DNA from 2 places in the Streptomyces sp. B6B3 genome. Region 2 is predicted to be linked to the other one. Evidence: riboswitches for the same ligand, from Rfam matches in the RefSeq annotation. Region 2 holds a riboswitch; the other holds the start of a gene.
The links. Region 2 has a riboswitch for cyclic di-AMP ahead of ABGB06_RS06755 (transglycosylase family protein). Riboswitches for the same ligand answer to the same signal wherever they lie in the genome.

Region 1: linked by a shared signal. The riboswitch ahead of ABGB06_RS37310 (M23 family metallopeptidase) and the one ahead of ABGB06_RS06755 (transglycosylase family protein) in region 2 are both predicted to bind cyclic di-AMP.

What each region holds. Positions count from the first base shown of each region.
Region 1 is NZ_JBDPLU010000035.1:28,032-31,431, reverse strand. Features, by position in the region: gene ABGB06_RS37315 (extracellular solute-binding protein) at 1-1,211, shown strand, start outside; cyclic di-AMP (ydaO/yuaA leader) riboswitch at 1,443-1,610, shown strand; gene ABGB06_RS37310 (M23 family metallopeptidase) at 1,618-3,015, shown strand; gene ABGB06_RS37305 (aldo/keto reductase) at 3,184-3,400, shown strand, end outside.
Region 2 is NZ_JBDPLU010000002.1:558,855-562,254, forward strand. Features, by position in the region: gene eno (phosphopyruvate hydratase) at 1-648, opposite strand, end outside; gene ABGB06_RS06755 (transglycosylase family protein) at 858-1,472, opposite strand; cyclic di-AMP (ydaO/yuaA leader) riboswitch at 1,476-1,638, opposite strand; gene ABGB06_RS06760 (transglycosylase family protein) at 1,952-3,190, opposite strand; gene ABGB06_RS06765 (cytochrome P450) at 3,320-3,400, opposite strand, start outside.

The sequences.
Region 1 (3,400 bases), on a different contig from region 2:
TGATCGACGACTGGAACGAGCTCCACCCCAAGCGGGAAGTCTCACTCGTGGAGCTGCCGCTGGCCGAGGACGGGCAGCTCAGCGACCTTATCGCCTCGCTCCAGTCGGGCACCGCGGACTACGACGTGCTCAACCTGGACACCACCTGGATACCGGCGTTCGCGGAGGCGGACCTGATCAGGCCGCTCGACGACGCCCTGGTGGAGGGCGTCAACTTCCTGCCCGAGGCCGTGGAGGCGGGCCGGTGGGAGGACGGGACGTACGCGGTGCCGTTCAACACCGATGTCGGGCTGCTCTACTACCGTGAGGACCTGTTGACCGCGCAGGACCACACGCGCGAGGACCTGACCGAGGCCGTCAGCATGGCCGAACTGATCGGCGGCTGGGAGACCGGACAGGACCACTCGGCCCTGGTCACCCAGTTGCGTCCCTACGAAGGGCTGGCCGTCAACATCCTGGAGACGTTCTGGAGCGCTGAGGGAGGGGGCGTCGACGTGGTGGACGACGACGGGGACTACACCGGCAGCATCGAAGAACTAACGGTCGGTCTGGACGCGTTGAGGAGCATAGCCGACTCCGGTGTCCTCAGCCCGGTGTCCTACGAGGCCGACGAGTCGACTGCGCTCGCCGAGTTCATCGACGAGGACGGTGGCACCGCGCTGATGCGTGGCTGGCCCTACGCCCTCAACCGCCTGCCCACGAACGGGGAGTACGGGGTCGCCACCCTGCCCGGGGAGGCGGTCCTGGGCGGGCAGAGCCTCGCTGTCTCCGCGGACAGTGACCGGCAGGCCGACGCCGAGGAACTGATCCGCTTCCTGACGAGGGACGTGGACAACCAGCGCAGGCTGTTCGACGGAGGCTTCGCCCCGGCGCTGCGTGACGCCTACGACCTGTCCGATCCGGATGACCCGGGGTGTGCCTCGACCGCGGTGCGCATCCCGGCACGGAACGAGGACGAGGTGGCGGCGCGGTCGGAGGGTCCCACCGAGTTCGAGCGGGACTACCACGAACTGCTGTGGTGTGCCCTGCGGGACGCCGAACCGCGCCCGGCCACGGAGTACTACCCGGTGTTCTCCGAGACGCTCCGGGACGAGGTGTCCCGCATGCTCGACGAGCCCGGGGAGCAGTCGGTGGAAGACACGGCCGAGGAACTGCACCGGCGGCTCCCCGACGCGTTGGAGGGCCGGCTCTCGCCGGACGACACCGAGTGAGAATTCACGCTGGGTGAGCGGCACGCACCACAGCGCATAACAATTGACGCACCGTCAGATGAGTCGTGGACCACATCGGCGAGAAGTTATGCCCGATTTAACAGCCTTGGTTCCCTAAAGTCCCGCGCCTCGCACGGGTTTTATTTCCCGCAGACACTTGGAATTCCGTGAGGGCGTCTATTAACGTTCGATAACGCAGCGCGGTCGTCACCGCCGTCGCAAGGACGGCGCCGTGCTTCGTCGCCGAATCCGGCGTGTGCGTCACAACTGCACCAAGGAACCGGGGAACCACCATATGGGGTGAATCGGGCAGAGGCTGGGTAACCGCCTCAACCCGTAGGAGACCTTCCTGCTCCGAACCCGTCAGCTAACCCGGTAGGCGAAGGAAGGAAAGGAGAGCGCCTCCGTGGCGTCGAACCGGTATGCCGCCCTGGCTGACACCTATGCGGATCCGCGCGACATCGCGCACGACGACCCCTACGCCCACGCCTACGGCACTCCTGCTTACTACCCACAACAGGCCCCGGAATCACCGGCGATGACCGCCGAGTTCGCGGGTCTCGGACCGAACCTGGCGGACACCTCGTTCGGCGGCGACGCCGGCCTGACGCCGCCCTTCGGCGAGCACGGCCTCCGCCACGCCGAGTACCCCGAGTACTCCCAGCCCACGTATCCGGGCGGTCCCCAGGGCGTCGCCCCGATCTCACCGATCTCGCCGATCACCCCCGTCCACCCGGCGGCGCCCGCCGAGGCGTTCGCGGCCGCCGAGGACTACGGGCCGGTCGAGGCGTTCGGCCCCGTGGGCCCCGACGGCCCGGGCGCGGGCGACACCGGCGAGTGGAACCCGAGCGAGGACAGCATCCGCCCGCTCCGCGGCCGGCACCGGGTCGCCCGCCAGCGCGGCGGCACCATGGCCCGCAGCCGGGCCGTGCTCGGCGTCGGCGTGATCGCCGCGGTCGGCGCGGGCGGCATGGCCACCGCCCACGAGGACGGCGCGGGCTCCGTGCCGGGCCTGGACGGTGCCGCCGACAAGGTCCGCTCGATACCCCAGAGCCTGCCGCTGATCGGCGACCTGGTGCCCGGCGGCGCGGAGGACGGCTCCGAGTCCGGCACCTCCGACTCCGTCACCGAGATGGTGGCCCAGGCGCCGTTCACCACGGCCGGCATCACCGAGGCCGACATGGAGGCCGGCCGGTCCGACGCCGGCGAGGCGCTGCGCGCCCGCATCCTCCAGCAGGCCGACCAGCAGGAGACCAACGCCGCCGACGAGGCCCTGCGGACCGCGCTCGCCGAGGCCGAGGCCAGCGCCGCCGACGAGGCCGCCGCCCAGGCGGAGGCCGAGCGCGAGGCCGCCGAGCAGGAGCGGAGGGAGCGCGAGGAGGCCGAGCGGCTGGCCGAGCTGCGCGCCAGCTACACCCTCCCGCTCTCCGACTACAGCCTCTCCTCCTACTTCGGCGAGAGCGGCTCGCTGTGGGCCGCCGACCACACGGGGCAGGACTTCTCGGCCCCCACCGGCACCCCCGTGAAGAACGTGCACACCGGCGTCATCGCCGAGGCCGCGTGGGCCGGTTCCTACGGGTACCGGATCATCGTGGAGCTGGAGGACGGCACCGAGGTCTGGTACTGCCACCTGTCCTCGATGAACGTCGGCGTGGGCCAGGAGGTCACCACCGGCGACACCATCGGCCTGGTCGGCTCCACCGGCAACTCCACCGGACCGCACCTGCACCTGGAGGTGCGCCCCGGCGGCGGCGACCCCGTAGACCCGCTGGCCTGGCTGCGCGACAAGGGCCTGACCGTCTGAGCCGAGCGGCTCCCCCAGACGCCGGCGGTCCTGGTGGCTCCCCCCGACGCCAGGGCCGTCGGCCTTCGCCTGCGCTCGGACCGGAGCGAGGGCGGAGCGAGGGCGGACCGAGGGCGGACCGAGGGCGGACCAGAGTGGGATCCGGCCGCCGGACGTAGACTTCCGGCCATGGTCGATGATCTCCACTCCCCTCGGCACGCTCCGCGGTCGTCCGTCGGCTCCCTCCGGGTCTCCCCGCTCTGCCTGGGCGGCAACGTCTTCGGCTGGACCGCCGACCAGTCCGAGTCGTTCGCGGTGCTCGACGCGTTCGCCGCGGCCGGCGGCACCTTCGTGGACACCGCCGACTCGTACAGCGCCTGGGTTGCCGGCAACGAGGGGGGTGAGT
Region 2 (3,400 bases):
CCGGTTGGACTCCAGGTTCGGCGCGAAGCCGCCCTCGTCGCCCAGCCCGGTGCCCAGGCCGCGCTTCTTCAGCACGGACTTGAGGGTGTGGTAGGTCTCCGCGCCCCAACGCACCGCCTCGGAGAACGACTCGGCGCCGATCGGAGCGATCATGAACTCCTGGATGTCCACGTTGGAGTCGGCGTGCGCGCCGCCGTTCAGGATGTTCATCATCGGCACCGGGAGCAGATGCGCGTTCGGGCCGCCGAGGTAGCGGAAGAGCGGCAGGTCGCGGGACTCGGCGGCGGCGTGCGCGACGGCGAGGGAGACGCCCAGGATGGCGTTCGCGCCGAGCGCCGACTTGTCGGCGGTCGCGTCGAGGTCGAACATCGCCTGGTCGATCAGCCGCTGTTCGGTGGCGTCGTAGCCGACGAGCTCGGGGCCGATCTGCTCGCTGACCGCGAGCACCGCCTTCTCCACGCCCTTGCCCTGGTACCTGCTGCCATCGCCGTCGCGCAGCTCCAGCGCCTCGAAGGCTCCGGTGGAGGCGCCCGAGGGCACCGCCGCGCGACCGGTGCTGTGGTCGTCGAGGTGAACCTCGACCTCGACCGTCGGATTGCCTCGCGAGTCGAGGATCTCCCGGGCTACGACGACGTCGATGGAGGACACAGGGGTCTCCTTTTTGTGTCAGATGATGTCTCACGGCCGGCTTCAGCCCTGAAGAGCCTAGCCGCCCGCGGAACCGCCTTCGGCCCCGAGTCCGCCGCGGGACGGTCTTTTTGTTTAAAAGCGGAAGAAAACCCGGTGCGGGACGCGTGAACGCCCACACCGGGTTCCTCCGGCCGGCTCGCGCCGGCCTGCCAGCCCTGTGGTGAGGATTACAGGGACAGCTCCTGACCGGGGTAGATCAGGTTGGGGTCGCCGCCGATGACGGACTCGTTGGCCGAGTAGACGTCCTCCCAGCTGACGCCGTGCGCGTTGGCGATCGCGGAGAGCGTGTCGCCTTCGACCACGGTGTAGGTGGAGCCGCCCTGCGCGGAGCGCTGCTCCGGCTCGGGAGCCGGCGCCGGCTCCTCGGTGGCGGTGCCGCTCGGGTCCACCTCGGCCGCCGGGCCGTCGGCGGTGAGGCCCGCCTGCGGTCCGCAGACCGGCCAGGCGCCCGGACCCTGCATGCCGAGCAGGACCTCGGCGGTGGCGATCTGCTGGTCCTTGGTGGCCAGGTCGGCGCGGGAGGCGTACTGCGTGCCGCCGGCCGCCTCCCAGGAGGACTGGGTGAACTGCAGGCCGCCGTAGAAACCGTTGCCGGTGTTGATGGCCCAGTCGCCGCCCGACTCACACTGGGCAACGGCGTCCCAGGTGTCGACGGAGGCGGCCTCGGCGCTGGTGGCGCCCAGGAGCGGGATGGCGACGGCTACGCCGGTGACACCGGCCGCCGCGGCGATCCGGGTCGGCTTGGACGGACGACGATGACGACCCTTGCCGGAAAAGAGCATGACGTTCCTTCTCACCGACGCCTACGAGGTGAGCTGTCGGGTTCGGGCCGGTGAGTGGCCCGGCCGGGACGGAAGGACGGTTGATCCGTCCGCCGCCGGCTTCACCCCAAGCCGCCCGGTCGGTGGTCCGACCGACACGGCATCCACGGTCCGGCGTTCGGTGCTGCTGACCGCCGGTTCATGGCCGGGTCCCCCGCTCCTGCCTGCGGTGTGACGCGTACTGGTGGCTCCCGGGCCGCGGCAGGATTCGGCGTTGCGGCCCTCGGCACCCGACGAAAGCCGAGCGCTGGGACACTAAACACAGGGCAACTAACGATTCAAGAACGATCAAGATCGCTCATTCGGGGCGACTTGACTGAGAGCAGGCGCATCGGCGCAGGTGAGCGGCGATCGGGACACTGCGGATCAGTCGGACACTCCCAAAACGGGAGAGATGATCGTCACACCAAATCAGGGCAGGAAACGGGTCATGGCGGGAGCTAGTTGCCCGTAACGGTCAAGTCCAGCTCCTGACCCGGAAATATCCTGTCCGGATCGTCGCCTATGAGGGACTTGTTCGCCTGGTACAGGGCGGACCAGCCACCGGGGACCCCGAGGTCGTCGGCTATGGAGCACAGCGAGTCGCCGCTGCGCACGTCGTAGCGGTCGACGTCGTTGGGTCGCAAGCCGCTTTCCGCGGGGTCCGGGTCGCCACGGTGGCGGCCGGTCGGGGTGTGCCCCGTGCCCCCGGCGCTCCCGGCGCCTTCGGCTCCGGAGTCCTCCGCGGTGCCGTCCTGGGCGGCGGAGCCGCCCGACGCGTCGGCGTCGGCCTCGGAGGAGTCGGAGCCCTCTCCCTCGGCGGCGGAGCCGCCGGAGGCGTCGCTCCCGGAGTCGGAGGCGCCGGAGCCGTTCTCCGAGCCCGGGGAGCCGTTCTCGGCGGCCGAGCCGTCGCCCGAGGCGCCGTCGTCGGCGTCGGAGCCGCCCTCGGACTCGTCGGAGGCGCCGTCGTCGGCGCCAGCGCCGCTCTCGGCACCGGAGGCGCCGTCGTCGGCGGCCGAGCCGTCGTCCGAGGCGCCGGAGCCGTCCTCGGCGGCGTCAGATCCGCCGGAGGCGTCGCTCCCGGAGTCGGAGCCGTCCTGTGAGTCCGAGGAGCCGTTCCCGGAGTCCGAGCCGTCGTCCTCGCCGTCGGAACCGTCCGCGGAGCCCGAGGCGCCGTCGTCGGCCTCGGAGCCGTTCTCCGAGCCGTCCGAGCCGTTCCCGTCGCCGGAGGCGCCCGCGTCGTCCTCGGAACCGCCGGAGGCATCCGTGTCCGTCGGGGGAACGCCCAGCTCGGGGTTCTCGTCGCGGTACTCGCCCCAGAGGCCGGAGAGCAGCGCGCAGCCGGGGAAGCCGTCCAGTCCCTGGTCGGCGAGTATCCGCTCGGCCACGGTGATCTGCTGGGCCCGGCTGGCCAGGTCGGGACGGTCGGCGAACTCGAGACCGCCGTAGTCCTCCCACATGCCCAGGGTGAGCTGGAACCCGCCGTAGTACCCGTTGCCGCTGTTGGCGCTCCACACGCCGCCGCTCTCGCATTCGGCCGTGCGATCCCAGGCCCCGTCGCTGATCGCCTGGGCCGAGCCGGCCCCGAGCAGCGGCAGTGCCAGCCCCGCGCCGGTCACCCCGAAGGCGACGAGGAGGGCGGGCGCCTGCTTGGGGCGCCGGTGACGACCATTTCCGGAGAGCATCTGACGGCCTCTCATGCGACGAACATGGATCACGACAGCGAACACCGATGCGAAAAGCATCGCGTTGCGGGCAGACGCTAACCCGCCGCATCGACGATCACAAGCCGATCCCGCACAGATCACATGAGGATCACACTACTGACGCTACGTCATCCGAGCTGGTGCGAATTCCACGGGCAGTGATCGAAGTCCACGCATGATCAGACCCCCACGCCACCGCAGATC